4 regions of the Streptomyces sp. NPDC007875 genome follow, and region 3 is predicted to be linked to each of the others. Evidence: riboswitches for the same ligand, from Rfam matches in the RefSeq annotation. Region 3 holds a riboswitch; each other region holds the start of a gene.
What was found. Region 3 has a riboswitch for cobalamin ahead of ACFYOY_RS28730 ((2Fe-2S) ferredoxin domain-containing protein). Riboswitches for the same ligand answer to the same signal wherever they lie in the genome.
Positions count from the first base shown of each region.

Region 1: linked by a shared signal. The riboswitch ahead of ACFYOY_RS20535 (ABC transporter substrate-binding protein) and the one ahead of ACFYOY_RS28730 ((2Fe-2S) ferredoxin domain-containing protein) in region 3 are both predicted to bind cobalamin.
Region 2: linked by a shared signal. The riboswitch ahead of ACFYOY_RS02450 (ribonucleoside-diphosphate reductase subunit alpha) and the one ahead of ACFYOY_RS28730 ((2Fe-2S) ferredoxin domain-containing protein) in region 3 are both predicted to bind cobalamin.
Region 4: linked by a shared signal. The riboswitch ahead of ACFYOY_RS09630 (cobalamin biosynthesis protein) and the one ahead of ACFYOY_RS28730 ((2Fe-2S) ferredoxin domain-containing protein) in region 3 are both predicted to bind cobalamin.

Region 1 covers NZ_JBIADZ010000009.1:161,824-168,875, reverse strand. The annotation lists partial or broken gene ACFYOY_RS20555 (CaiB/BaiF CoA transferase family protein) at 91-1,231, opposite strand; gene ACFYOY_RS20550 (LysR family transcriptional regulator) at 1,363-1,833, opposite strand; gene ACFYOY_RS20545 (ABC transporter ATP-binding protein) at 1,982-2,791, opposite strand; gene ACFYOY_RS20540 (iron chelate uptake ABC transporter family permease subunit) at 2,788-3,801, opposite strand; gene ACFYOY_RS20535 (ABC transporter substrate-binding protein) at 3,798-4,844, opposite strand; cobalamin riboswitch at 4,899-5,113, opposite strand; gene ACFYOY_RS20530 (RNA polymerase sigma-70 factor) at 5,173-6,096, opposite strand; gene ACFYOY_RS20525 (carboxymuconolactone decarboxylase family protein) at 6,197-6,673, opposite strand; gene ACFYOY_RS20520 (DUF2165 domain-containing protein) at 6,931-7,052, shown strand, end outside.
Region 2 covers NZ_JBIADZ010000001.1:569,986-577,037, forward strand. The annotation lists gene ACFYOY_RS02415 (FAD-dependent oxidoreductase) at 1-63, opposite strand, end outside; gene ACFYOY_RS02420 (SDR family oxidoreductase) at 293-1,036, opposite strand; gene ACFYOY_RS02425 (helix-turn-helix transcriptional regulator) at 1,227-2,102, shown strand; gene ACFYOY_RS02430 (IPT/TIG domain-containing protein) at 2,139-3,068, opposite strand; gene ACFYOY_RS02435 (hypothetical protein) at 3,532-3,819, shown strand; gene ACFYOY_RS02440 (hypothetical protein) at 3,860-4,024, shown strand; gene ACFYOY_RS02445 (GNAT family N-acetyltransferase) at 4,090-4,596, shown strand; cobalamin riboswitch at 4,756-4,916, shown strand; gene ACFYOY_RS02450 (ribonucleoside-diphosphate reductase subunit alpha) at 5,054-7,052, shown strand, end outside.
Region 3 covers NZ_JBIADZ010000015.1:149,194-156,245, forward strand. The annotation lists gene ACFYOY_RS28710 (TetR/AcrR family transcriptional regulator) at 1-297, shown strand, start outside; gene ACFYOY_RS28715 (DMT family transporter) at 294-1,313, shown strand; gene ACFYOY_RS28720 (hypothetical protein) at 1,366-1,707, opposite strand; gene ACFYOY_RS28725 (FAD-binding dehydrogenase) at 1,820-3,625, opposite strand; gene ACFYOY_RS28730 ((2Fe-2S) ferredoxin domain-containing protein) at 3,782-4,165, opposite strand; cobalamin riboswitch at 4,225-4,356, opposite strand; gene ACFYOY_RS28735 (NAD-binding protein) at 4,450-6,375, opposite strand; gene ACFYOY_RS28740 (hypothetical protein) at 6,599-6,820, opposite strand; gene ACFYOY_RS28745 (glycoside hydrolase family 97 catalytic domain-containing protein) at 7,013-7,052, shown strand, end outside.
Region 4 covers NZ_JBIADZ010000004.1:64,994-72,045, reverse strand. The annotation lists gene ACFYOY_RS09635 (cobyric acid synthase) at 1-1,435, opposite strand, end outside; gene ACFYOY_RS09630 (cobalamin biosynthesis protein) at 1,432-2,415, opposite strand; cobalamin riboswitch at 2,589-2,742, opposite strand; gene ACFYOY_RS09625 (hypothetical protein) at 2,927-3,175, opposite strand; gene ACFYOY_RS09620 (inorganic phosphate transporter) at 3,189-4,469, opposite strand; gene ACFYOY_RS09615 (class II aldolase/adducin family protein) at 4,820-5,506, shown strand; gene ACFYOY_RS09610 (alpha/beta hydrolase) at 5,632-6,759, shown strand; gene ACFYOY_RS09605 (hypothetical protein) at 6,916-7,052, shown strand, end outside.

The DNA.
Region 1 (7,052 bases), on a different contig from region 3:
ACCGCTGGGAGGTGCCCCCTGCACCAGACGCCGCGGGCCCCGCGGCGGCAGCCGCTGTGGTGTCCGACGGGGTGTTCCGGCGCGCTGCGCTCAGGAGCGGTCGGCGAGTTCGCGCAGGACCTCGTCCGTGTGCTCACCGGGCAGCGGGGCGAGCCGCCGTACGGAGGCGGGGGTGGCGGCGAAGCGCACCGGGATGCCGATCGAGCGGGTCGCGCCCTCGCTGGGGTGGTCCACCACATCGAGCAGATGCCCGTCGCAGACGTACGGGTCCTCGGCGGCCCGGTCCAGCTCCAGGACCGCCGCCATGGGGATGCTGTGCTTGGCGCAGACCCGCTCCCACTCGGCGGTGGTCAGGCTCGGCGCGCACTCCTCGATGAGCTCCATCAGCGGGTCGATGTCGGCGTCGTGGATGGTGTCGCCGTTCACCCGCGGGTCCTCGGCGAGGTCGGGGCGGCCCGCGGCGGCAAAGAAGTCCCGGAAGTTGCGCGGGGTGTACGGCATCACGCAGGCGAGGCCGTCCCGGGCGGGCACCGCGCGGTGTCCCCTGGTCATCGACAGCGGGAACCCGGTGGGCCCCATGGGCGGCTCGAAGGAGTGGCCCGCCAGGTGCTCGACCAGGTCGAAGGCGAGCAGGGTGTCGGTCATCGGGATCTCGATGTACTGCCCGGTCCCGGCCTCGTCGCGGTGCACCAGCGCGGCGAGCACCGAGTAGACGATGGTGAGCGCGGAGACCTTGTCGGCGAGGATCGTCGGCAGGTAGACGGGGCTGCCGATGGCCCGGTTCGCCATGTCCACCAGCCCGGACGCCGCCTGCACGGTCTCGTCGTAGGCGGCGTTGCCCGCCCGGTCGGAGTCACTGCGGAAGCCCTGTCCATGGGCGTAGACCAAGCGTGGGTTGCGCGCGGCGATCTGCTCATGGTCCAGGCCGAGGCGGGCCAGCGCGCCGGGGCGCATGTTGGTGATCAGCACATCGGCGGTGTCGATGAGCTCCAGAGCCCGCCCGTGTCCGTCGTCCTGCCTGAGGTCCAGCGTGACGCTGCGCTTGGTGCGGTTGACGTTGAGGGCGAGCGGCGTCGTGCCCGGTGTGGTGTGGTACGGGCCGACCCGTACGCCGTCGGCGGGGGACTCGATCTTGATGACATCCGCGCCGAGATCACCGAGGATCTGGGCCGCGTACGGCCCCATCACCACGGTGGACGGTGGACAGATCGATCACCCCTACGCCGTCCAACGGGCCGCGTTCTTGGCCGTCGTGTCCATCGCCACTCCTGTCTCGTGTTCTTCCGTTTCCACCACCGAACCTAATGGCGGATACACGGACAGGGAATGATCACGTGACGAAAAGCGGCATGACCACAGCGGTCACACCGTTTTCCCAGCTTTTATGGCGAAAAGGCGATACCGGTGGAGATCACCTCGGCCGCACCGGAAAAGTCTGCGGTCTTGATCCGGATTCCCGGTGACCAGGTCGGCCGAGGTGCCGGGCCAGCGCCGCAGCTCGACGACCTCATCGCAGTCCTCTTCGAGCAGCCGGACGCGCTCGCGCAGATCCGGGTGGACTCCGGCGGGGATGCCGATCAGCTCCGTGGTGCGACACAGCCGGACGGCCTCGCTCAGCCGCCAGGGAATCGAATTGACGCTGTCCAGCACCTCGCGGGCCATCGGCAGCAGAGCCGTCCCCGCGGGCGTCAGCTCGACCCGATGGGTCGTCCGCTCGAACAGCACCTGACCCAGCTCACGCTCGAGATCCTTGATCCGCAGACTCAGTGGGGAGGTCGCCATAAGGAGCCTGCGCGCCGCCCGCGAGGAGTTGAGTTCTTCCGCGACGGTCACGAAAAGCGCAGGTGCAGCATGTCCACACCCTCAATCTACCTCGCGGTACGGTGCCCTCCGCGCGCTCGCGGCTCCGGTGGTAAAGCGCGCCAGAACCGTCCAGCCGCCGTCGTTCATGCAACCGCTCGGCAGGATACCGTCCGCCGCCTCACGGCTTCGGTGTGCGGCGCAGAAAGCGGATGACCGGGTGGCCCGGATCGTGGGTGACGTCGGCCTGGACGTCGTAGACCTGCTTGATCAAGGACGGGGTCAGCACCTGGCCGGGGGTGCCTTCGGCCACGACGTGTCCCTCGCGGAGGACGAGCAGGCGGTCGCAGTACATCGCGGCGAGGTTGAGGTCGTGGAGGGCGATCACGGTGGCGATCGGCAGGCCGACGACGAGGTCGAGCAGGTCGAGCTGGTGCTGGATGTCGAGGTGGTTGGTCGGCTCGTCGAGCAGCAGCTCGTACGGTTCCTGGGCGAGGGCCCGGGCGATCTGGGCGCGCTGGCGCTCGCCACCGGAGAGGGTGTGCCACGACTGGCCGGCCCGGTCGGTCAGTGCGGTGCGCTCCAGGGCCGCGTCGACGGCCCGGGTGTCCGTGGCGGTGGACGACGACCAGGCGCGCCGGTGCGGGATGCGGCCGAGGGCCACGACCTCGCGGACGGTCAGTTCGGTCTGGGTGTGGGCGTGCTGTTCGACGGTGGCGATACGGCGGGCCGTGGCACGGCGGCCGACCCGCGGCAGTGCGCGGCCGTCCAGGGTGACGACTCCGGCGGAGGGGGCGAGGATGCCGGCGAGCAGCCGCAGCAGGGTTGATTTCCCCGAGCCGTTGGGGCCGAGCAGGCCCACCGTCTCGCCGGGGCGCAGGGTGAGGGTGACGCCGTCGACGATGAGCCGGCCGTCGGCGCGGCGGCTGACGCGGTCCGCGCGGAGTCCGGGTGCGGCCTCCGCGGTGTCGGGGGGAAGGGAGTCGTTCATGTCTTCCTCCGGCCGCGGTAGAGCACGGCGACGAAGGCCGGTACGCCGATGAGGGACGTCACCACGCCCACCGGGACCTCCTGCGGGTCGATCACGGTGCGGGCGGCGGTGTCCACCCACACCAGGAAGATGGCTCCGGCCAGTGCGGTGACCGGCAGGAGGCGGGCGTGGCCGGACCCGGTGAGGGCGCGGGTGGCGTGCGGGAGGACCAGGCCGACGAAGCCGATGGCCCCGGCGGAGCTGACCAGGGTCGCGGTGAGCAGCGCGGTCGCGCACAGCAGGACGAGGCGGGTGCGGGCCACGCGGACGCCGAGCGCCGCCGCGGCTTCCTCCCCGAAGGCGAACGCGTCCAGGGTGCGGGCGTGTCCGAGACAGACCAGGAGGACGGCGGCCAGGACGACGGCGCACAGCAGCACATCGCTCCAGCCGGCACCGGTGAGCGAGCCGAGGAGCCAGAACAGCACGGCGCGGGTGGTGTCGGCGTCCGCGGAGGTGAGGACGGTGAACGAGGTCAGCGCCGAGAACAGTTGCATGGCGGCCACCCCGGACAGCACCACGCGGTCGGTGCTGCCGCCGAGGCTGTGGCTGAGCGCCAGGACCAGGCCGAAGGAGAGCAGCGCGCCGATGAACGCGCCCGCCGACAGGGACACGGCCCCGCCGCCCACACCGAGGACGACCACGGCGACGGCACCTGTGGAGGCCCCGGAGGACACCCCGAGGACGAAGGGGTCGGCCAGCGGATTGCGCAGCAGGGACTGCATCACGGCCCCGCAGAGGGCCAGCCCCGCCCCGCACACCGCGGCGAGCAGCGTGCGGGGCATGCGCAGGTTCCACACGATGCCATCACGCAGCGGTGGCAACGTGCTCTCGCCCAGGCCGAGATGAGCCGTGACCGCTGCCCAGACGTCGGCCGTGGAGATGTCGGCGGGGCCGATGGTCACGGCGACGGCGATCGACGCGAACAGCGCGGCCAGCCCTCCCGCGATCAGCAGCAGGAGGCGGGTGCTCACTTGGCGAGTCCGAAGTGGCGCAGCCCGGCGGCGACCTGCTCGACCCCTTCGACCGTGCGGATGGACGGGTTCATGGCCTGCCCGCTCAGCAGGACGTACCGCTTCTTCTTGACGGCGGTGAGATTGCGGGTGGCGGCGTTGGTCTCCAGGAAACGCGTCTTGGCCTTGGCGGTCTCCGCGGTCTGCTGCTTGCGCGTGAGATCACCGAGGACGATGACGTCCGGGTCGCGGTCGGCCACGGTCTCCCAGTTGATCTGCGGCCACTCGTCGTGGGTGTCGGAGAAGGCGTTCTTCGCTCCGACGGCCCGGGTGATGGCGCCCGGCGCGCCGCAGCAGCCGGCGAGGTAGGGCGACTGGGAGTTGGCGAACCAGTACATGAGGGAGACGCCGGGGGCGTCCAGTCCCTCGGTGGCCGTACGCACGCGCTGCTTCAACCGCGCGATGAGCTTTTCGCCGCGCTCGTCGACGCCGAACGCGTGGGCCAGGTCGCGTATCTCGCCGTAGACGGTGTCCAGGGTGAGTGGCTTGCTGCGGGAGCCATCGCCACCGCTGTCGGGGTCCCGGCCCGCCGAGCAGTCGGACGGCGAGACGTACGTGGGCACGCCCAGTTTCTCGAACTGGTCGCGGGTGGCCACGCCGCCCTTGCCGAGAGTGGAGACGAACGAGGCGGTGACGAAGTCGGGTTCGACGTCCAGGGCCTTCTCGAAGGACGGCGCGTTGTCCGCCAGGCGCGGCACCGTCGCATTCGCCTTCTCCAGGCCCTTCATCACCGGGTCGGTCCATGTGGCGGTGCCCGCCATGCGGTCGGCGAGACCGAGGGAGAGCAGGATCTCCGTGGTGCCCTGGTTGAGCGAGAGGGCCCGCTTCGGGGCGGACTTGACCGTGACCTCGTGGCCACAGTTGTCGATGGTGCGCGGATAGCCCGCACCGGCGGGCTTTGTGGCGTCCGCGCCGTCGTGGCCGGAGCCACCGCACGCGGTGAGCAGGAGGGCGGGGGCGAGCAGGAGGGCCGCGGTACGGCGGGCAGAGCAGAGCACGGGCATGCCTCGGTTGTCGGGGCTCGTACGCGGAGCCTGGCCTACGGACGTCCTCCCCGCACGGGGCGCGGAGGTGCCAGCAGGTCTTCGGACTCGGGCTCGTCCGGACGGGGCCCCTTCCCGGTGCTCGTTCGCGGCGGCCTCGCGGCCGTCACGGACTCCTCCCAGTGGTGTCACATGCCCCGCCCGTCCCCCTCACCGCTGCGCGTCAGCTCCGGATTCACACCGGATTCCCTGGCCTCGGATGTGGCACGACTGGCTCCCCGAGACTATCAAGATCGCCGAAAGATCAGGGTGTCGGACCGGTCACGGGGTGGCAGACCACATCCCGGGGTCAGTTCGACCGCCGACGGGCCTGCCTCACCTCGCGGTCGACGGCCCAGGCGTCGCCGACCGGCCCGAGGTGGCCGAGCTTGTCGGGATTGATCACCGTGCGGATGGCCTGAATCTGCCCGTCGAGCACATCGAGGACCAGAGCCTGGAGCACCTTGCCGTCCCGCTCGCGGAAGACCGCGCCGGGCTGGCCGTTGACCTCATGGAGCTCGAAGGACACGTCGATCCGCAGCAGCCAGGGGAAGACCGTGCCCAGCAGCCGGGCCACGTTCTCCGCGCCCATGACGGCCTTGGCCAGCCGCGGTGCCTTGCCGCCGCCGTCCCCGACCAGCTGCACATCGGCGGCCAGCAGATTTCGCAGCGCGCCCACGTCGCCGTCCTTCAGCGCGTCGAAGAATCGCGTCGCCAGCTCCTGCCGTTCCTGACGGTCCGCCTCGAACCGCGGCCGCCCGGCCTCCATATGCCGCCGCGCCCGCACCAGCAGCTGCCGGCATGCCGCCTCCGACCGTCCCACCGCCGTGGCGACCTCGTCGAACCCGAAGGCGAACACCTCCCGCAGCACGAACACCGCCCGCTCCAGCGGGCTGAGCCGCTCCAGCAGCAACAGCGCCGCCATCGACACCGAGTCGGCCAGCTCCACCGCCCGGGCCGGATCCTGATACGGATCGCTGAGCAGCGGCTCGGGGAACCACGGGCCCACGTACTCCTCCCGTCGCACGCGCGCGGAGCGCAGCACATCGATCGAGATGCGCGTCACCGTGGCCGACAGATACGCCTTGGTCGATGTGGGCCGGGTCGCCGAGCCGTCGAAGCGCAGCCATGTCTCCTGCACCGCGTCCTCGGCCTCACTCACACTGCCCAGGATCCGGTACGCGATCGAGAACAGCAGCGGCCGCAGCTCCTCGAACTCCTCGACCTTGCTCACACCGACTCCCCTCCCCTGGGCCACCGGTCGGCCACCGTAACGTCCCCCGGGCCGGGGTCCGGAGCACGCAACCGGACCCCGGACCCGTTGCCGTTGCCGTTCAGTGGAACTGCCCGGCCTCGTAGTCTCCGGCCGCCGGCTGCTGGGTGATGACGTTCAGCCGGTTCACCATATTCATGAAGGAGACCAGGATCACCAGGGCGGTGAGCTGCTCCTCGTCATAGTGCTTGGCGGCATTCGCCCACACCTCGTCGCCGACCCCACCGGCCGCGTCCGCGACCCGGGTCCCCTCCTCCGCCAGTGCCAGCGCGGCCCGTTCGGCATCGGTGAAGACGGTGGCCTCCCGCCATACCGCGACCAGGTTCAACCGCACCGGGGTCTCACCGGCCGCGGCGGCTTCCTTGGTGTGCATGTCGATGCAGACGGCGCAGCCGTTGATCTGACTCACCCGAATCGCCACCAGCTCCTGCGTCGCCGCCGGCAGCGGCGATTCCTTGACCGCCCTGCCCGCCGCCATGACGGGCCTCAGGACCTTGCCGGCGGTCTGGCTTGCGGAGTAGTTCAGTCGCGCGTCCATGATGTGCTCCTCTGAAGTCGTTCAGTGGCTACACCCCTGAGACGGGATAGCCCGACCCCCTGTGACATGGACGCATGTGACCCCCGTCTCCCCGCCGTCGGCTCAGCTCGGCAGCTGTACGGCGTCCATCACCGCTCTGATCCCGTCAGTTGTACGCTACGGCTCTCGCACGCTTCATGGTCAGCGGGATCCAACGGGAGACAGAGGTCATCGTGACAGAGCGAACCGGCAGAATACGTTCACCCCGTGCCTACGCGATGACCTCGGGGGTGCTCACCGGGACGATCGCGCTGTACATCACGCTCGTCGCCTTCGGCAACATCACCGACTTCGACAGCAACCAGCAGTTCGTGCGGCATGTCCTGGCGATGGACACCAC
Region 2 (7,052 bases), on a different contig from region 3:
GAGGGTCAGCCCCGCCGCGCCGGCGCCGCTGATGATCACTTCGGGTTCGGGGGTACCGGGCATGGCTCCGCCTTCCACAGCTGTCGGCCCTCCGGGGGTCACTCACCGCACCGGAGGCTCTATCGTGTGCAGAATGCACACGATAGAGTGGCCGAGTCAAGCGATGAGGCGGGAAAGAGCCCTCTCAGTCTGTGCTTCACGCACATATTCACCTGGCGGTACGGGTCCCGGGCACCCGGGAAGCGTGCGCCATCGGCCGACCACGGCCCGGCCGTCGAGGCCCTCGGGGGCGTCAGTGACTGCTGAGCAGCCCGAGCACCTGGTCGTAGCTGCCGTTCGCTTCGGCGAAGCGGAGGAACTTCACGTTCTCGACGAGGACCTCGTCGGCGTCGGGCCGGGTTTCCAGGAGGGTCATGACCTCGGAGAGGTAGTCCTCCAGCGGCATCGCGTTCTCCGCGTTCTCCTGGCCCATGAGCGCGGTGCGCACCGCCGGCGGCACCAGCTCGATCACCTGGACGCCGGTGTCCGCGAGCTGGACGCGGACGGCGGAGGTCAGCGAGTGGATCGCCGCCTTCGTGGCGCTGTAGGTCGGGGTGAGCGGCAGCGGCACGAAGGCGAGGCCCGACGAGACGGTCATCAGCGTCGCCTCCGGCTTCGCGGCCAGAAACTCCGTGAACGCGGCGATCAGGCGCAGCGGGCCGAGCAGATTGGTGTCGACCGTGGCCTCGGCCGTGCCGAGGAAGTCGCCGGTGTGGAAGTCCTCCGGCAGCATGATCCCGGCCATGGTGATCAGCACATTGGTCTCGGGGAAGCGCGTCCGGACCGTTTCGGCCGCGTCCTCGACGGAAGCGCGGTCGGTGATGTCGATCACGACGGCCTCGATACCGGGGTGCTCCGCGGTGATCCGGCGCAACTGCTCCTCGCGGCGTCCGCCGATGATGACCTTGTTGCCCGCCGCGTGGAAGCGCAGGGCCAGGCCGAGGCCGATGCCCGAGGTCGCGCCGGGGATGAAGATGGTGTTTCCGCTGATTTTCATGGTGTGGGGCCTTACCTCTGGGTCTTCTTGGGTCGGCCCCAGTCGACCCGGCGCCGCGGGGCGCAACAAGGACGCGCTTATCCACTGACCAGCAGTCCGTGGATAACCGTCGGCCTCGTCGGCACACTGGTCGGGAGCGAAGGGTCGCGGCAATCGGCGGCGCGCCGCGGCAGGAAAGAGAAGGCCACCCATGGACCGCACGGAGCTCGCGCATTTCCTCCGGGGCCGCCGCGAGGCCCTCCAGCCCGAGGACATCGGGCTGCCGCACCGGGCCCGGCGGCGCACCCGCGGCCTGCGCCGGGAAGAGGTCGCCGAACTATCCGGTATGTCCACCGACTACTACGCCCGCCTGGAGCGGGGAACGGGCCCGCAGCCCTCCGAGCAGATGATCGCCGCGATCGCCCGCGGACTCCGTCTGTCCCTGGCCGAACGCGATCATCTCTTCCTGCTCGCCGGCCACGGCACGCCCCGGCCCACCCTGCGCGGTGATCACATCAGCCCGGGGCTCATGCGCATCCTCGACCGGCTGCACGACACCCCGGCGCAGATCATGGGCGGCCTCGGCGAGACACTCGTCCAGACCCGGCTGGCGACGGCGCTGCTCGGCGACCAGACCCGGTACACCGGCCCGGCCAGGAGCGTCGTCCACCGGTGGTTCACCGACCCCTCGTCGAGGCTCGTCTACCCGGCCGCCGACCACCCGCTCCACGGGCGCGTCTTCACCGCCCAGCTGCGGCGCGCCGCGGCCCGGCAGGGCCCGCGCTCGGCGGCCGCGGCCCTGGCCCACCGGCTCCTGGACGAGAGCGAGGAGTTCGCGGTCATCTGGAACGAGCACCAGGTCGACCTCACCCACACCGACGAGAAGCGCTTCGTCCACGCCGAGGTCGGCGAACTCACGCTCCACTGCCAGACGCTCCTCGACCCCGACCAGGAGCACTCCCTCCTCGTCTTCACGGCCACGCCCGGCTCCGAGAGCTACGAGAAGCTGCGGGTCCTGGAGGTCATCGGCACCCAGCAGATCGACGGCGACGCCGGTCACCGGGCCCTGTGGAACGAGACCCGGTGACCGGCGCGGGGTGCCTGATGCGCACGGTCGGCCGTATCAGACGTAGAGGAACCCGCCGGGGACGGTGACGGTCCCGAAGGCCGTCACCAGCGTGACGGTCGCGGTGCCGGGCACCCCGGCCGGGGTGGTGCCGGTGACCGTGGTGGCGGTGGCGGTCACACCGGTGGCGGGGACGCCGTTGAACAGCACGCCCAGCACGCTGCCGAGGTTGGTGCCGTTGATGGTGAACGCGGTGCCGCCGGCGATAGGTCCGGTGTTGGGCGTGATGTTGGTGGGCACCGGGGCGGGCGGCGCGACGAAGTAGGTGAAACCGCCGGGGACAGTGGTGCTGCCGCCCGGGCCGCTCAGCGTGACGGTGACGTTGCCGCCCGCGGGCGGGCCTGCCGGGGTGATGCCGATCAGGCTGGTCCCGCCCGGGTTGATGGTCAGGATCGCCGAGGGGTTCGCGCCGAAGGTGACACTGGTGACCCCGGTCAGATTGGTGCCCGTGATCACGTACAGGGTGCCGCCGGTGGTCGGTCCCACGGTCGGGGTGATGGAGAAGGCGGTGGGCGGCGTCGGCGCCACGTAGGTGTACGGCTGGCTGTTGCTGGTGCCGGCGGTGGTGGTGACCAGGACCTGGACGGGCCCGGGCGCGTGCGGCGGGGCTATCACCACGACGATGTCGTTGGTGGGATTGCCCGGCCAGCCGCCGCCTCCGGGCCAGCCACCGCCACCCCAGCCGCCGCCCCAGTCACCATCCCAGCCGCCGCCACCGGAACTGCTCTGGCTGACGATCTGCGCGGGCACGCCGCCGAAGGTCACGCTGATGACGTTGCGCAGGTTCTGCCCGTTGAGCTGGACGAGGTTCCCACCGGCGGCGGGGCCCGAGTTGGGCACCACGGACAGCAGCAACGGCGGCCCCACCTGCGACGGGGGCCAGTTGGCCGCGGTGGGGGCGGCGGTCGCGAGAGCGGTCGAGGTCATGGTTGGTCCTCCCGGGAAGGGTTCGGGTGATACGCGCCGACGGCATGCCGATGTCGTGGGCAAGCCGCTGGTCAACGCCTCGTCGTCGCCGCGCGGTCGAGGCAGGCCGGCACCGGAGGAACGGAAAGCCGCCGGGCGGCCGGTCAGAGCGCGGGAGCGATGCGCCGGGTGAGAGCGGAGCTACGGGACGAACGCCCGGCTCCTGGATGGCCTATGAGGTATGGGGCACCCTCGGTGGCACGTTTCCAGTTATCCACGCCCGCCCCCATCGCTCAAGGTTCCGGGGCTGCCATCACTCGTTTGGCGCATCTGGGCGCGCCTGGCGGCGAGCTTGTATGACAAGCGCTCCGCTATTCGGGGGAACGCGCGGCCGGAGTATGGCCTGCCGTCCTCCACCGTGCCTCTAATGAGTGACATCGGCAGTGCCAACCCGTGCGGGACCACCCGGGGAGGGATCGATCCGATGAGCCTCGCCGCGTTCCTCCTCGCCCTCGGCACCACCTGCCGTATCACCCGCTTCATCACCAAGGACACGCTGGCGGCGGAGTTCAGAACCTGGGTCGCCGACCGCTTCGGCGACGACTCCCGGCCCTCCTACCTCGTCAACTGCGGCTGGTGCACCAGCACCTGGGTGGCCGGCGCCATCGCCGTCTACGCCTCCTTGCTGCACACCACCGCGTGGTTCCACCTCCCGGCCACCGCCCTGACGCTCTCCTACCTCGCCGGGGTCGCCTCGCGGTGGCTGGACTGACACCGACCCGTACTGGACTCGAGGGAAAGGAACGGCAGCCATGGCCTGCAACTGCGGCGGAGGGACACGTGGCCCGCGACCCGTTGTCGTCTATGAGTTGACGCTGCCGGACGGCACGGTCCGGCGCTATTTCACCTATCAGGAAGCCGACGCCGCCAACAAGCGCGCGGGCTCCACCGGAGTGATCAACACCGCCGTCCAGTGACGGCGAAGACCGGCGAGTGACGGCATGGCGGCCCGATTGTCAGTGGTGTGCGGCAGACTGCGGCCATGGACATCACGATCAGGCGCGCGCGGGACGAGGAGCTGGACGGGATCGGGGAGCTCACCGCGCAGGTGTATCTCGGTGACGGGCTCCTGGACTTCGGCGACAGTGATCCATATCTCACCACCCTGCGCGACGCCCGGCGCCGGGCCGCCGAGGCCGAGCTGCTGGTCGCGGCGGACGCGGCGAGTGACGAGGTGCTGGGGGCCGTGGCGTTCGCGGTGTACGGCGGCGCGTATGCGGAGCTGGCCCGGCCTGGCGAGGGCGAGTTCCGGATGCTGGCCGTGCGGGCGGAGTCGCGGCGGCGCGGGGCGGCCGAGGCGCTGGTGCGCGCCTGCCTGGACCGGGGGCGCGCGCTGGGGCTGCGGCGGATCGTGATCAGCAGCCAGCAGTCCATGACCGCCGCCCACCGGCTGTACGAGCGGCTGGGGTTCGTGCGGGCCCCGGAGCGCGACTGGTCGCCGATAGCCGAGTTGGACCTCACCCTGTGGGCGTTCACGGTGGAGCTGTGACGACCGGCGGCGTGCGCCCTGGGCCATGGGCTCGCGTGCGCGACGGGTCACGGGCTTGTGTGCGCGCCCGGCTGCGGGCTGCCACGGGCCCCAGGTCACGGGCCACCTCCGGAACGCATTAGCACATTCATGCGAAACTCCGCACCTCACGACACAAGATATGGGGGTGCGTGCGTCGGTCGACACAAGATGTATGCTCGTCCTCGCTGTCGCCGCAGGGGAATCCGGTGGGAATCCGGAACTGTCCCGCAACGGTGTACGTGTGCGCTTATGCGGCGTGCCCGTAAGTCCGAGCACCTGCCGACGGCCCTGTGTGAACACGTCCCCCGGCCTCGAGGGTTGGGCCGATGGACGCTGCGTGGTGTGCCTGGCGTACGAGGAGTGCGGCATCGGCATGCCCGTACGCGCCCATCGCGCCTCCCCTCGTGGCCCCGGCCGAGCGAGGGAGAGCACCTCAGTGACCATCGCGCCCGCAGATCCGGTTTCAGAGCAGGCGGTTTCTCAGGCAGCGCACGACGCGCCCGGAACCGCCCTGCTACGGACGCTTACCGGACTCACCGCCGACTTGCCCGCCACCGACCCCGGCAAGGTCGCGGCCGCCGCCCTGCGCGGCCGCCATCCCGGCTCGGACGAGGCGGAGTTGCGCGGCCTGGCGACCGAGGCGGCGGCCGGGCTGATCGCCGAGGAGCCGGAGTACTCGCGGCTGGCCGCGCGACTGCTGGCGCTCACCATCACGGAGGAGGCGGCCGGGCAGGGCGCGGTCTCCTTCTCCACATCCGTCCAGGTGGGCCACCGTGAGGGCCTGCTGGCCGACTCCACCGCCAAGTTCGCCGCCGCCCACGCCGCACGGCTGGACGCGCTGGTGGAGCGGGCCCTGGCCGACGGCGCCGACAAGCGCTTCGGCTACTTCGGACTGCGCACCCTCTACAGCCGCTATCTGCTGCGCCACCCGATCACCCGTCAGGTGATCGAGACCCCGCAGCACTTCCTGCTGCGGGTGGCCTGCGGGCTCGCCGAGGACCTCTCGGAGCGGGCGCTGGACGATGTGGCCGAGCTGTACCGGCTGACCAGCACGCTGTCGTATCTGCCCAGCTCCCCCACGCTGTTCAACTCCGGCACCCGGCATCCGCAGATGTCGTCCTGCTATCTGCTGGACTCGCCGCTGGACGAGCTGGACTCGATCTACAACCGCTACCACCAGGTGGCACGGCTGTCGAAGCACGCGGGCGGCATCGGCCTGTCCTACTCCCGTATTCGGGCGCGCGGTTCGCTGATCCGGGGCACCAACGGGCACTCCAACGGCATCGTGCCGTTCCTGCGCACACTCGACGCCTCGGTGGCCGCCGTCAACCAGGGCGGCCGGCGCAAGGGCGCGGCCTGCGTCTATCTGGAGACCTGGCACGCGGACCTCGAGGAGTTCCTGGAGCTGCGGGACAACACGGGCGAGGAGGCCCGCCGCACCCACAACCTCAACATCGCCCACTGGATCCCGGACGAGTTCATGCGCCGGGTCGAGGCGGACGCCGACTGGTCGCTGTTCTCCCCGGTCGACGCGCCCGATCTGGTGGACCTGTGGGGCGATGAGTTCGACGCCGCGTACCGGAAGGCCGAGGCCGAGGGGCGGGCGGTCAAGCAGGTCCCGGCGCGGCAGCTGTACGCCCGGATGATGCGCACCCTCGCGCAGACCGGCAACGGCTGGATGACCTTCAAGGACGCCGCCAACCGCACCGCCAACCAGACCGCCGAGCCCGGCAGGGTCGTCCACTCCTCGAACCTGTGCACCGAGATCCTGGAGGTCACCAACGACGGCGAGACCGCCGTGTGCAACCTCGGCTCGGTCAACCTCGCCGCGCACCTGGACGAGGACGGGCAGCTGGACTGGGAGCGCCTCGACGCCACCGTCCACACCGCCGTGACCTTCCTCGACCGCGTGGTGGACATCAACTTCTACCCGACGGACGAGGCCGGGGCCTCCAACTCCCGCTGGCGGCCGGTGGGCCTGGGCCTGATGGGGCTGCAGGACGTCTTCTTCCGGCTGCGGCTGCCGTTCGACTCGCCCGAGGCCAAGGCGCTCTCCACCCGGATCTCCGAGCGCATCATGCTCGCCGCGTACGAGGCGTCCTGCGAGCTCGCCGAGCGCCACGGCCCGCACCCGGCCTGGTCCGAGACCCGCACCGCGCGCGGTGTGCTGCACCCGGACCACTACACGGACGCGGTGGCCACCTGGCCGGAGCGCTGGGAGGCGCTGCGCACCCGGATGGCGAAGTCCGGGATGCGGAACTCGCTGCTGCTGGCGATCGCGCCGACCGCGACCATCGCCTCCATCGCGGGCGTCTACGAGTGCATCGAGCCGCAGGTCTCCAACCTCTTCAAGCGCGAAACGCTCAGCGGGGAGTTCCTCCAGGTCAACTCGTATCTGGTGGACGACCTCAAGAAGCTGGGCGTCTGGGACGCCC
Region 3 (7,052 bases):
GCGGCGTTCGCCTACGAGCGCGGCTTTCGCGGCTGCGGCCTGCTCAACGCGGCCGCCGAGCTGCCCGCCGGAGACGAGGGGCGGAGTGTCGTACGCCGCCACAAGGAGGAGGTCGAGCGCCTGATCGCCGGGCACCTCGAAGAACTGCTGCCCGGGCGCCCCGACGACGTGCGCACCTTGGCGGAGCACCTGGCGTTCCTGCTGGAGGGCGCGATGGCGCGCGCCGGCCTGGAAGGCGACGGCAGTCGGCTGCGGCACGCCCGCGCGATGGCGGCGGCCCTGCTGGACAGGCTGTGAGGCGGCCCACCGGGCACGGCGCCCGTTCGGCGGGCGCCGGATCGTTGTGTGTGCTCGCCGCGTCCGTGCTGTGGGGCACCACCGGCACCGCGGCGACCTTCGCCCCGGGGGTGGGGCCTCTTGCCATCGGCGCCGTCGCCATGGGCCTGGGCGGGCTGCTCCAAGCCCTGGTCGCAGCCCCCCGCATCGCCCGTCAGGCCCCGCGGCTGCGTGCGCGGCGCGGCACCGTACTGCTCGGCGCCTTCGCGGTGGCGGTCTACCCCTTGGCGTTCTACAGCTCGATGCATCTGGCCGGGGTGGCGGTGGGAACCGTGGTGTCGATCGGCATGGCGCCACTGGCCTCAGCCGTGATCGAACGCGTCATGGACCGGCGCCGGCTGACGCGCCGCTGGACACTCGGCGCCGCCCTGGGCCTCCTGGGCACCCTCATGCTGTGCGCGGCCCAGGCCGCTCAGGCCCCCGGCGACCGGGAGCAGGCATCCATGGCCGCCACGATGCTCGGCATGGGGCTGGGCCTCATCGCGGCCACGGCCTACGCCCTCTACTCCTGGGCGGCGCATCGGCTGATCACCCACAAAATCGCCTCCCGCGCGGCGATGGGCGCGGTGTTCGGCCTGGGCGGACTGCTCCTTGTGCCCGTCCTCCTGGTCACCGGCGCCCCGCTGCTCGACTCCCGGTCCAATATGGCCGTCGGCGCCTACATGGCGGTGGTGCCCATGTTCACCGGCTACGTCCTGTTCGGCTGGGGACTGGCACATGTGCCCGCGAGCACGGCGACCACGCTCTCCCTGCTCGAACCGGCCATCGCTGCCGTCCTCGCCGTGCTGGTCATCGGCGAACGGCTCCCCGCCGCCGGCTGGACCGGCATCGCACTCGTCCTCGCCTGCCTGGCCGTCCTCACCACCCCCACAGCCGTTTCCAGGCGGCGCCGGCAGCCGCCGGAAGGCATGATGCCGCCACAGCGCGCAGCGGCGGAGCACACCGTTGCCCGGCCGGACCCGGGGCGGGTGCCGTAGCGGAGTCCGTCGACGAGCGGGACGGGCGGCGAAGGCTCCGCCGCCCGCCGCATCACTCCGCGGCGGAGAACCGCTCCGCGAGGTCGCGATGCCGGTCCGCGGCCAGCTTCGCCTGGGCCGTGCTGATGGTCGATCCGGGCATCCGCCCCAGCCGTTCGAGCTCGTCCGCGAAGCGCAGATGCTCCAGCCGCGCGTACTCACGGCAGGCGAGGCAGGTGACGTTCTCCGGACGCGGAGAGGTCATCGCGTACGGCGCCCGCAGCCCGCATCCAGTGGCGATGCGGCTCGGCAGGTCACCGGCCAGCCCGAAGGTGGACGCCATCATGTTGCGGACGGCGGCGACGCCGCGGACGACCTTCGACTCGACATGGATATGCGGATCGTCCCCGCCCATACACCCTCCCTGCCCCAGCGACTTCATGGGCCGGAGATGCTCCCGGCCGCCCGCGGACCGCAGGAGGAGTCTGCCATGTGCCCGGTGCGCCACCGCCCGTCCGCCCGCCGGTTCAGGTCGCGGTCGCGGCCGCCGCCGCACGGCCCGCGGCGCGGCCCGAGAACAGGCAGCCGCCGAGGAAGGTGCCCTCCAGGGAGCGGTAGCCGTGCACTCCCCCGCCGCCGAAGCCCGAGACCTCACCGGCCGCGTACAGGCCGGTGATCGGGTTGCCGGAGGCGTCCAGGACCCGGCCGGTGAGGTCGGTCTGGAGGCCGCCGAGGGTCTTACGGGTGAGGATGTTGAGGCGCACGGCGATCAGCGGTCCGGCGGACGGGTCCAGGATCCGGTGCGCGGAGGCGGTGCGGCTGAGCGTGTCCCCGGGGTAGGCGAGCGCGTTACGGATGCCCATGACCTGGACGTCCTTGGTGTACGGGTTGGCGATCTCGCGGTCGCGGGCCTCGATCTGCCGGGTGAGGTCCGCCAGGTCGATCAAGTGGTCGCCGGTCATCTTGTTCATGCCCGCGACCAGTTGAGGCAGGGAGGTGGCGACGACGAAGTCCTCGCCCTTGTCCCGGAACCGCTGGATCGGCTCGGGCGTCTGCCAGATGCGGGAGAGGAGCTGCAGGACGTCCTTGTTGGTCAGGTCCGGGTTCTGCTCGGAGCCCGAGAGCGCGAACTCCTTGGCGATGATCTTCTGGGTGGTGACGAACCAGGAGTAGTCATAGCCGGTGGCGGTGATCGTTCCGAGGGTGTGCAGGGTGTCGTAGCCCGGGATGTCGGGGGTGGAGAAGCGCTTGCCCTTCGCGTCGAACCACATCGACGAGGGGCCCGGCAGAATGCGGATGCCATGGCCCGGCCAGATCGGGTCGTAGTTTCTGAGGCCCTCCGTGTAGTGCCACATGCGGTCGGGGTTGACGATCCGTCCGCCCGCCTTCTCGGTGATCGCGAGCATGCGGCCGTCCACATACGCCGGGACGCCGGTGACCATGAACTTCGGCGGTGAGCCGAGCCGGTCGGGCCAGTTCCGCCGTACCAGATCGTGGTTGGCGCCGATACCGCCCGAGGTGACGATCACCACCGGGGCGTTGAATTCGAAGTGGCCCACCACGGTGCGCGAGGTGGGCTTGCCGCGGGCGGCGTCGCTCGGCTCCAGGATCGCACCGCTCACCCCCGTGACGGCACCGCCGGTGACCACCAGATCGTCCACCCGGTGCCGGAACTTGAAGGTCACCCGCCCGTCCTTCGCGGCCGCGCGCACCTTCTTCTCGAACGGCTCGACCACGGCCGGACCGGTGCCCCAGGTGACATGGAAACGCGGCACCGAGTTGCCGTGCCCGTCCGCGAGGCCGCCGCCGCGCTCGGCCCAGCCGACGATCGGGAACCACTGCACGCCGAGCCCGTGCAGCCAGGACCGCTTCTCTCCGGCCGCGAAGTCCACGTACGCCTCGGCCCATTTGCGGGCCCAGTAGTCCTGGCCGGCGGGATCGGAGACGCCGCGGTCGAAGCCGGCCGTGCCGAGCCAGTCCTGCCAGGCCAGTTCATGGGTGTCCTTGATACCCATCAGCCGCTGTTCCTCGGAGTCGACGAAGAACAGGCCGCCGAAGGACCAGAACGCCTGGCCGCCGAGGTTGCTCTCGGGCTCCTGGTCGAGGAGGAGCACCTTGCGTCCCGCGGCCGCCAGTTCCGCCGTGGCGACCAGCCCGGCGAGCCCGCCGCCGACCACGATGGCGTCCACGTCCGAGGACGCCCCGGAGGCGGCGAACGCCGGACCCGCCGCCTGGGCGAGCGCGACGCCGGCGAGCACACCGCCCGCCGCCGTCAGGGCGCGGCGGCGGCTGATCCCGGCAAGCGAGGCGGAATTCTCTGTGGAGTTCTCCATGGGCTGCCTTCCGGAAGGGGGTTCGGAGGGTCCGGGAGATGCGAAGGGGGTTGCCGCGACGGCAACATGTTACCGACGGTAGCCCACAGGGTGCGGGGCCGCCAGACTCCTGCTCCCAATGAGCAACTCCCGGAAGCCATAGGTGACTTCGGCCGGTCAGCGCCCACCGGATGACGGCTCGGGCGAGGCACGCCGCCGTGGTGAGAAGGCGTACAGATCGAGGATGTCGGGCAGCGGTGCCACACCGGGGCCGCCCGCCGTGACCCAGGCCACGATGTCCTCCGTCGCGTCCGCGTCGTTGACCAGGCCGAGCCATACCGGCCTGCCCCCGGCGGCACGTCCGGCCGCCGATGGCTGCACCACGATCACATTGGCCTGATCGCAGACGTCCAGGCACGCGGAGACGCGGACGGGCGCCTCCTCACCGAGCCGCGCGATCTGCGCCGCATGGTCGATTCCGGTCACCTTGGGGCTGCCGCAGCAGCAGTCCCGGCATACGGTCACCCGGCACGGCACCGGGTCGGTCGGCCTGACAGGCATGGCGCACCACCCTCCTCCGGGGAAGTCCGCCCCGGTTTCCGTCGAGGAGGCGACCGCGTGAGTCTCCTGGCTCTCGGGTCGATGCTCGTCCCGGCCTTCCCACCCGCACGTGTACGGGCAGTGGCCTCTTCGGGATCCGCTCGCCGATCACAGTGGCGGCACCGCGCCGGATTCACACCGGCTTCCTCGTTCCGCCGTCGCCTTTGTCGCCCGGCATCATCGCATCCCGGACACCGCCGCACCATGTGGCCCCCGCGCTCCCCAGAGCCACGGGCGGCTCGAGGTCAGTTGCGGCGGGCCGCCGCCCCCGCGAGGATTTCGCCCAGGCCCTGGCGGGTGGCCGCCAGCACCACACGGTCGTGCGGGCGCAGGACATAGCCGGGGTGCAGATCCCACACCAGGGCGGGCTCCTGGGTGGCGCCGTCGTAGGGAGGCGCCGCGGCGAGGTCGCGTTGCCGGTCGGCGGGTTCCGCCGCGTCCAGCGCTATCACCCGCCAGGCACCCGGTGCGAACGCCTCGGCGACGGTCCGTCCCTCCAGTTGCGGATGCCCGGCGACATGCAGGGCGGCGAAGAGCAGCACCCGGCGCTCGACCGGTATGGCACCGAGGATCTGACGCCCCATCATCGCCCCGGCGAACGCCGGGGCCGCCAGGCTGGAGACGCTGCGGCTGCGGGTGAGGGCCCGTGGATGGGCCGCGCGCAGCGTGCGGTAGACGGCGGTGGCGAAGCGGTCGTCGTACAGGCGCAGTGCCACCCGCAGCCGAGGCTTGACCGAGCGGGCGTACAGCGTCGCCTCCAGGTTGGTGGTGTCGACGCTGGTCAGGGCGAGCAGGGAGTGTGCCCGCTGGATCTTGGCGGCCTCCAGAACACCCTCCTGGGTGACATCGCCGATGACCGTCGGCACCCCCAGCCTGCGGGCAAGCGGGATGCCGCGCGCCCCGGGGTCCTCTTCCACGCACACCACGGGGATGTCCATCTCCCGGAGTCTGGCCAGGACCCGGGTGCCGACCTTGCCGAGCCCGAGCAGCACAACGTGGCCGGAGAGGCCGCGCGGAGGGCGGCGCAGCGCTGAGGCGGTGCGGAAGGTGCCCAGCGCTTCGAGCGCGGCGGCCACCAGGACGGGCAGCATCAGCAGCCCGGTCAGCCCGGACAGCAGTTGGAGGACCTTGCGTCCGGTCGGCTCGTCGAGCGCCGGGTCGTCGATCGCCAGCACGTCCAGCACCGTGAGGTAGGCGGCGCGGAGCAGACCGGCTCCGGTGAGCTGCCAGGAGGCGATGGTGAGGGCGAGCACGGCGATCGCCATTCCGGCGACGGACCAGCGCAGCCGGCGGGAGAACAGTGAGGCGAGGGGCAGTCTGCGGGTGCCTAGCCGCCGTGGCGGCAGCGGTGAGCCGGTGGCGGAGACGGCCTCGAGCACCACCGTGTCGCGCCCGGTGGCGGCGGCCACCTCCTCGTCTCCGGGCAGCAGCTTGGGCCCTTCGTCCCCGCTGCTGTCGGAGCCCTCGCTGCCGCCGGGGTCGCTGGTGGTGGACGAGAGCAGGGCGAGGGTGCACAGCCCGGGGCGGGCGACCTCGTCGGGGCCGGGTGGGGTGCGCTCGGCCGCGCGCAGCAGCAGCCCGTCGGCCTGGAGCACTTTGCTGGTGCCCGCGACGGCGGTGGCCGCCAGGGCCGGGGCCGCGGTGTCGGCGTCCGACAGTACGGTGGTGGTGGCGTCCAGCTCCGCCGGGTCCATACCGGGATCGGCCACCCGCGCCGCCTCGTCGAGGAGTTCCTCCAGATGCTGGCCGAGCTTGCGGTTGTAGAGCCGGATCACCAGCCGCAGCCGGGGGTTGAGGCGGCGGGCGCGGAGGGCGGCGTGGATGTTGGCCTCGTCGTCGTCATGGACCAGGGCGAGCGCCGTGGCATGCTCCACACCCGCCTCGGTCAGCACCTCTTCGTCCAGCGCCGGGACCTCCATGACCCGCACTCCCTCCTCCGGAGCGGGGTCGTCCGGGGTCTGCCGGGGCAGCGGGACCCGTCCGACGGCCGCGCTGAACCGGCCGAAGAGCGCGGAGGTACGGCCACCCGGCCGCCATCCCGCCACCTGCTGCCCGGCCGGATCCGCCAAGGGGGCGCCGCCGGGGATGACGACCGTCACCCGTGCCCGGTAGACGTCATGGAGCTCGGCGGCGAGGCGGTGGGCGAGCGCGTCGTCACCGCAGACGACCATGTGGGCCGTCGCCGAAGGGGACGGCGGGTCGGAGGTGGAGGTGGAGAACACGACGGCGAAGCCCCCCGTTGGTCCGTGATGCCGTGGGTCATCCGGGCGGGGTACGGTGGCCGCGGTCTCCGGCGGCCGGCACCCGCGCGCCGGCGGTCATGATCAGACCGTACCTGGTGGGCCGCCCAAGGGAGTTGGGCACCGGGGGCGGGCGGCCGGGCGCCCCATGTGCTCACTCCCCGGGGGCTCCGCAGCGCGCACAGCGAGCGAAGGGCGCGGTGTCCTGGATCGCGCCGCAGTCGGCGCAGACCCGATCCAGCCAGCAGGCGGACTCCCCGCCCTCGGGGTCGGCGGGACCCGGGGTCGGGGCCGGGTTCGGGGCCGGGGCCGGGTTCACCTTCTCCCGGTTCGCCGTCTCCCGGTCCGGGTCGCCGGGTCGAGCCGTGCCGCTCATCGTGTGCGCCTCCCTGTCCGGACCGTACGCGGGTCCATCCGCCGACCCTCCACCCGTGGCTCCGTCCCGGGAAGCGGCCCAGCCATAGATCCGATCTCTCAGGCACCAATAACCCTTGACGGGGCGTAATGACGCCCAACCCCTCCCCAGTTATCGGATGACTCGGTAACGTATCCGCCTCGGGAGGCAACAATGCCGAGATCTTACCGACGCTCCGCTGTGGCAATTCTGC
Region 4 (7,052 bases), on a different contig from region 3:
CCACCCGGCGCAGAAACGCCCGCCGGAAGCCGTCGCTCTCCAGCGAGCCGTGCCAGTGGGTGCCCCACACCGAGCCCACCCGGCAGCCGTCCAGGAAGGGCTCCTCGGCCCCGTCGAGCAGCTCGGCGACCCCGTGGTGGATCTCGTAGCCCTCCACCCGCTCGCCGAGCGCCTCGCCCACCGGCCGGGCCAGGGTCTTCTCCGCCGCGAACCGCACCCGCACCGGCAGCAGTCCGAGCCCGGCGACCGTCCCGGCCTTCGACTCGACCTCGTCCTCGATGCGCTCCCCGAGCACCTGGAAGCCGCCGCAGACGCCCAGCACCGGACGGCCCTCGGCGGCCCGCCGGGCGATCGCGTCGGCGAGCCCGCGCTCACGCAGCCACTCCAGCGCCCTTACGGTGCCCCGGGTGCCCGGCAGCACCACCAGATCGGCGTCGGCCAGCTCCTCCGGCCGGTCCACGAACCGCACGATCACGCCCGGTTCGGCCGCCAGCGCGTCCACGTCCGTGAAGTTGGACATCAGCGGCACGGCGGCCACCGCGATCCGCAGGACGTCCGCGCCGTAAGGGGGCGCCACGACGCTCTCCCGCACCGTGCCGCGCAGCGACATCCGAAGTCCGTCCTCCTCGTCGATCCCCAGCCCGTGGGCGAACGGGAGCACACCGACGGTCGGGCGCCCGGTGAGGTCGCGCAGCATGTCCAGACCGGGCTCCAGAAGGCTCACATCGCCGCGGAACTTGTTCACCAGATAGGCGGCCACATGCCGTTGGTCCGCCGCCGACAGCAGCGCGGTGGTGCCGAAGAAGGACGCGAAGACGCCACCGCGGTCGATGTCGCCGACCACCACGACCGGAAGCCCGGCGGCGCGCGCCAGCCCCATGTTGACGATGTCGGTGCGGCGCAGGTTGATCTCGGCCGGGCTGCCCGCGCCCTCGCAGATCACCGCGTCATGGGTGCGCCGCAGCTCCTCCAGGCACTCCGTGACGGTCCCCAGCAGCGCCTCCCGCCCCGAGGCCCGCGTGCGCCCGGGGGAGGCCGCGTCCGACGGCGGGTTCGCCGTGGGCCCCGACCGCCCGAAGTACCCGCGCGCGCTCAGCTCGCCCACCGGCTTGCCCAGCAACACCACTTGGCTGCTGCGGTCGCTGCCCGGCTTCAGCAGGACCGGGTTCATCAGCGCGCTCGGCTCGACGCGCGCTGCGGCGGCCTGCATGGCCTGCGCCCGCCCGATCTCCGCCCCCTCCCGGGTGACGAAGGAGTTGAGCGACATGTTCTGCGCCTTGAAGGGGGCCACGCTGACGCCCTGACGGGCGAGCCACCGGCAGATCCCGGCCGTCACGACGCTCTTGCCCGCGTCGGAGGTCGTGCCCGCGACGAGCAGCCCCCCGCCCCGCGCCCCGGAACCGTTGGTGCCGCCCTTACCGCGTATCCCGCTCATCCACCGCCCCTTCCCAAGGCCTGAGGCCGCCCCGTCAACGCCCTCAGGACCGGCCGGGCCGCCACGGACACCCCGAGTGCCAGGACGCCGACGCGCCGCGACAGCCGTATCGCCCGCTCGATGTCGGCCGACTCCACCGGCCGCCCGCCGGAGTTGAGTACCGGCCGGTGCTCGGCCCGGCCGCCGTAGGTGAGGGTGCCGCCCAGCCGCACCCCGAGCGCGCCCGCGAACGACGCTTCCACGGGGCCCGCGTTGGGGCTCGGGTGGCGCCGGCCGTCGCGCCGCCAAGCGCGCCGTGCACCGCGCGGATCGGGGCCCGCGAGTGTCGCCAGGGCCGCCGTAAGGCGGGCACCGGGCCAGCCGGCCACATCGTCCAGACGGGCCGCCGCCCAGCCGAACCGCCGGTAGCGCGGCGACTTGTGGCCCACCATGGCGTCCAGGGTGTTGACGGCGCGGAAGCCGATGAGTCCCGGTACGCCGCCCACGGCGCCCCACACCAGCGCGCCCACGACGGCGTCGGAGGTGTTCTCGGCGACCGATTCGACGACCGCGCGGGCGATCTGCGGTCCGTCCAGCGCCTGAGGATCGCGGCCGCACAGATGCGGCAGCCGCTCCCGGGCGACCTCCAAGTCCCCCGTGGCCAGGGCTCCGCCGACGGCCCGTGCCTCACGGCCCAGCGTCGTACCGCCCAACACGGCCCAGGTGGCGGCGGCGGTCAGCGCGGCCTCCGCGCCACCGCGCCCGCCGAGGGCCCGTACGGCGCGGGTCAGCAGCGCGGCACCGGCGGCCGCGCCGCCCGCGCACAACGCGGTGTGCAGGGCCCCGTAACCGCGGTGGTCCCGCCACAGCCGGCGCTCGGCGGCCGCGGCGGCGCGCCCGAACGCGGCGACCGGATGGCCGCGGCGCGGATCGCCGGTGGCGAGATCACCGAGGAAGCCGAGGGCCGCGCCGCACGCGAACGAGGCGTGATCGGCACGCATTCGTCAGGCCGCCGTCACGCCTCGGCGCGGCGGCACATGACCAAAGGGGCCAGGGGGGCCGAAGGGGCCGGAAGAGCCAGGGCGGACAGAGGAGACTGGCGGCGTGGCGGTGCCGGGCATGGCGGTATGTCCTCACTCAGGGTCCGCGCCCTGGTTCGACTGACCGGCGGTGAAAGTCTCCTGGCTCCCGGATCCGCGCCCCTCCCGGTCTTCCAGCCCCGCGTACGGAAGGAACCGCACGGTCGAGCCGTGACCCCATACAGGCGATGGGAGAGTGCTCCCCGGTGACAGTGGCGGGACCGCGCCGGATTCTCACCGGCTTCCTCTCCTGCCGCCGTTTGGCTCGGGAAGTCCACCATGGGCCGCGAATGGCCGTCAACTCGCATATGACCCATGACGCCCGAGTGTGCCGAGCCCCACAGACGGCGGCCGCACACGAGGCGGCCGCCGGACGGTCGGCGCTGGTCAGCGCCACCATCCGGCGGCCGGTGGGTCGATGAGGACGCGAGCCTCAGGCGACGATCAGATAGATGCCGTACGCCACGGCCGCGGCGCACAGCGCGAAGCAGGTGTATGCGCCGGTGCGCGCGAGCGCGGAGGCGCCGACCGCGCCACCGGACACGGCTGCCGCGCCGCCCTGCTCCGGCGCCGCCTTACGGGACGTCCCGAGGATGCCCAGGGTGAAGACGCCCACCATGCCGACGGTCACCGCGAGGCTGACGCCGAAGACCTGGCCGAGTGCCGCCCAGTCGATGCTCATGTTCCGTGGCTCCTTAGCGGGTGGTGCTGCTCGCGGCGGCGGGGGTGGGGGTCTGGTCGAGGGTGTGCTCGGCGATGCCGCTCTCAGGGGCGGCCTCGGCCGCGCTCTCGGGGGCGGAGGGCTTCGTACCCGCGGGCGGTGGGGCCACGGACCGCAGGGCGGCCGTGACGGCGCCCACCGGCTCGTGTGCGCCGACCTCGTTGACGTTGGTGTGGTCCACGGGCTTGCGGCGCGACAGCGCCCAGATCGCCCCGCAGGCCAGGACGGCGAGCACGGCCACCGCCGTGATCCCCGCGTTGCCCTGGTCGGCCAGCAGCGCGGCGCCGCCCGCCACCAGGCCCGCGGCCGGGAGGGTCAGCACCCAGGCGGCCACCATGCGGCCGGCGGTCGACCAGCGCACCACCGCGCCCTTACGGCCGACACCCGCACCCATGACGGCGCCGGAGCAGACCTGGGTGGTGGACAGCGCGAAGCCGATGTGGGAGGAGGCGAGGATGACGGTCGCGGCGCCGGTCTGGGCGGCGAAGCCCTGCGGCGGCTGGATGTCGGTGATGCCCTTGCCCATGGTGCGGATGATGCGCCAGCCGCCCAGGTAGGTGCCGAGCGCGATGGCCAGGCCCGCCGAGACGATGACCCACAGCGGCGGGTCGGAGTCGGGCGCCACCACGCCCCCGGTGACCAGCGCCAGGGTGATCACGCCCATCGTCTTCTGGGCGTCGTTGGTGCCGTGGGCCAGGGAGACCAGGGCGGCCGAGGCGATCTGCCCCGCGCGGTAGCCCTTCGCGGTGTCCTCCGAGGAGCGGCCGCGGCCGAGCCGGTAGGTGAGCCGGGTGGCGGCCAGCGTGGCGATGCCGGCCACGACCGGCGCGGCGACGGCGGGTATCAGGACCTTCATGACGATCGCGTCGCCGTTGACCCCGTCCAGGCCGACGGAGACCACCGTGGCGCCGATCAGGCCGCCGAACAGGGCGTGCGAGGAGCTGGAGGGGAGTCCGGCGAGCCAGGTCACCAGATTCCACAGGATCGCCCCGACCAGTCCCGCGAAGATCACTTCTGGTCGGATACCGGAGCCCTCGTCGATGATCCCGCCGGAGATGGTCTTGGCCACCTCCACGGACAGGAACGCGCCGACGAGATTGAGGACGGCCGACATCGCCACCGCCACCCTGGGACCGAGTGCTCCCGTGGAGATGGTGGTGGCCATGGCGTTAGCCGTGTCGTGGAAGCCGTTTGTGAAGTCGAACACCAAGGCCGTGACGATCACGATCCCGATGAGAAGCGTGATGTGTTCCATACACCCGGTCAATCAGTTCGAAGGTCGTTAGTGGCACGGTGAACGTAAGGAGGCAGGGTGAACGGAAGATGAACTGAGCAGGGCATCAGGGTGACGTGGTTGCGGGAGTGCTAAAGCCTGATGAATTCAAGCCTACTTTCCTATGTCGTACGGGGGTTGGGCCTCGGCCGAGGACTACTGGAGGAGGCCCCGGGACCGGCCCCGCGGCCGCCCGCCGTTCACCCTCGTCCACCCGCACGGGGGCGGGTGCCCACGAGGCGCGGTCGTAGACATGCGCCGCGCCCGTTCCGGTCCCGCCATCGCCCGGCCGCCGGACGCCTGGGAGGATCGGGCCTCGGAGGTGAGGGCAGGTGACCCAGTCGCGATCCACGCGGCAGCCGCAGCCGCGGCTGACCCACCCCCTGCGCCAGGCATGGACGCAGGTGGTGAGAACGGCCCGCAGAACCACCGCCGACGGCCTGGTCGTCGGCACTTCGGGCAATGTCTCGGCCCGGGTCGGCGACACCGTGCTGGTGACCCCGAGCGGCGTCCCCTACGACCGGCTCGGCCCGCGGGACGCCGTCGCCGTCGACCTCGACGGACAACAGGTCCTCGGCACGCTCGAGCCCACCAGCGAGCTGCCCATGCACCTGGCCGTCTACCGGGAGACCGACGCCGAGGCCGTGGTCCATACCCACGCCGTCCACGCCACGGCCGTATCCACGCTCGTCGACGAGCTCCCCGCGATCCACTACATGACCGCCGCGCTCGGCGGACCGGTCCGCGTCGCGGCCTACGCGCTCTACGGAACGGACGAACTGGCCGACGCCATGATCGATGCGCTGCGCGACCGCAGCGCCTGTCTGCTGCGCAACCACGGCACCGTCGTCCACGGCGCCACCCTGGACCAGGCGTACGACCGCACCGCCCAGCTCGAATGGATGTGCCGGGTCTGGCTCACCGCGGTCTCCGTCCCCGGCCGCACCCCCACCCTGATCCCGCCGGACGAGCTGCGGCGCGCCGCGGACAAGCTCAGCGGCTACGGCCAGCCGAGCTGAGCCCGGCCGGGCCGCCGGGCACGCGCCCGGGCCCCGCACCGCACGCGCTCCGGCCCCGGCCGGACGGTCACCCGGCCGAGCACGCCCGCTGGCCGGGGGCCGCCTCCCCGCCCACACTGGGAGGGATGCGCCTGTGGACAACGGCGGTCGCAGCCGCCACCACCTTGCTGGGTGCCGGCGTGGCCGCGGTGGCGGCCGGACGGTACGCCACCGACGCTGCGCTGAAACCGGCCCCCGACCGTCCGCTGCCGAACGAGCCCCCGCTCACCGTGCACGCGACCGCGGCCGGCCAGATCACCCTGACCCGCTCGCTCGCCTCGCTGCGCCCCGGCGTCTACGGCCTCACCGGCCCCTCCTGCCACGCCGTCGTCGGCCCCGTCATCGAGGACGCCCCGCACCCCGCCGACTGCGTGGTGCGCCGCCTGGAACGGGTCACCCACGGCGACCTCACCCCCGGCACCCGGGTGCGGCTGACCCCCCAGGTGTACATCGGCGATCCGCGGGACGCGCTCGGCATCGACCGCGCCGACGTCGACGTGCCCGGCGAACTCGGCCCGCTGCCCGCCTGGTTCATCCCCGGCGAACGCTCCACATGGGTGATCACCACCCATGGCCTCGGCACCACCCGTGAGCACCCTATGGTCGTCATGCCCTTCCTGCGGCAGCTGCGGGTGCCGGTGCTCGACCTCGCCTACCGCGGGGACCCCGGCGCCCCCGGGCCCAAGGACGGCATATCCCACCTCGGCGACACCGAATGGCGCGACCTGGACGCGGCCCTCCGCTACGCGGTGGCGTACGGAGCGACCGGGATCGTGCTCCACGGCTGGTCCATCGGCGCCTCGATGGCCCTTTACGCCGCCGCGAACTCCGCGCTGCGCCACCGCGTCCTCGGCCTCGTCCTGGACTCCCCGGTGCTCGACTGGCAGGCCACCCTGCGCGCCCTCGCCGCGGCCCGCGGCATCCCCGCGCCGCTGCTCCCGCTCGCCCTGCGAGCCGCCGAGGGGCGCACCGGGCTCCACGACAGCGTGCTTCCGGAGGTGGCCGATCCCGAGCGGTTGTCCGTGCCCACGCTCGTCGCCCACGGCCCCGACGACACCCTCGCGCCCTGGCATGTCTCGCGCGAATTCGCCGACCGCAGACGCGACCTGGTCACCCTTCACACGGTGCGGCGGGCCCCGCACGCGGCCATGTGGAACGCGGACCCCAAGGGGTACGAGGAGGCTCTGCGGCGCTTTCTGGTACCGCTCCTGTAGCGCCCGTAAGACGATCGCGGAAGCGCGTGCGAGACGGCGCGGGAAGCGTTCGCGGGGCGGTGGCGCAAGCGTCCGTAAGATGGCGCGAACCGTTCGCGGCGACCGCCGGACGGGTGCCGATTGGGCTTTCGGGCCGTCAACGGCGAGACTGCTTCCGTGACGTCCCGTACTCCGCGCGACTCCCGGCTCCGACTCGTCCGCAACCGGCCGATGGCCACCGCCCGCCGGCCCGCGGTGAACCGCGGCTCAAGACCGGCGCCCCGCCCGCCGGAGGGCACTCCGCCCCCGGCGGA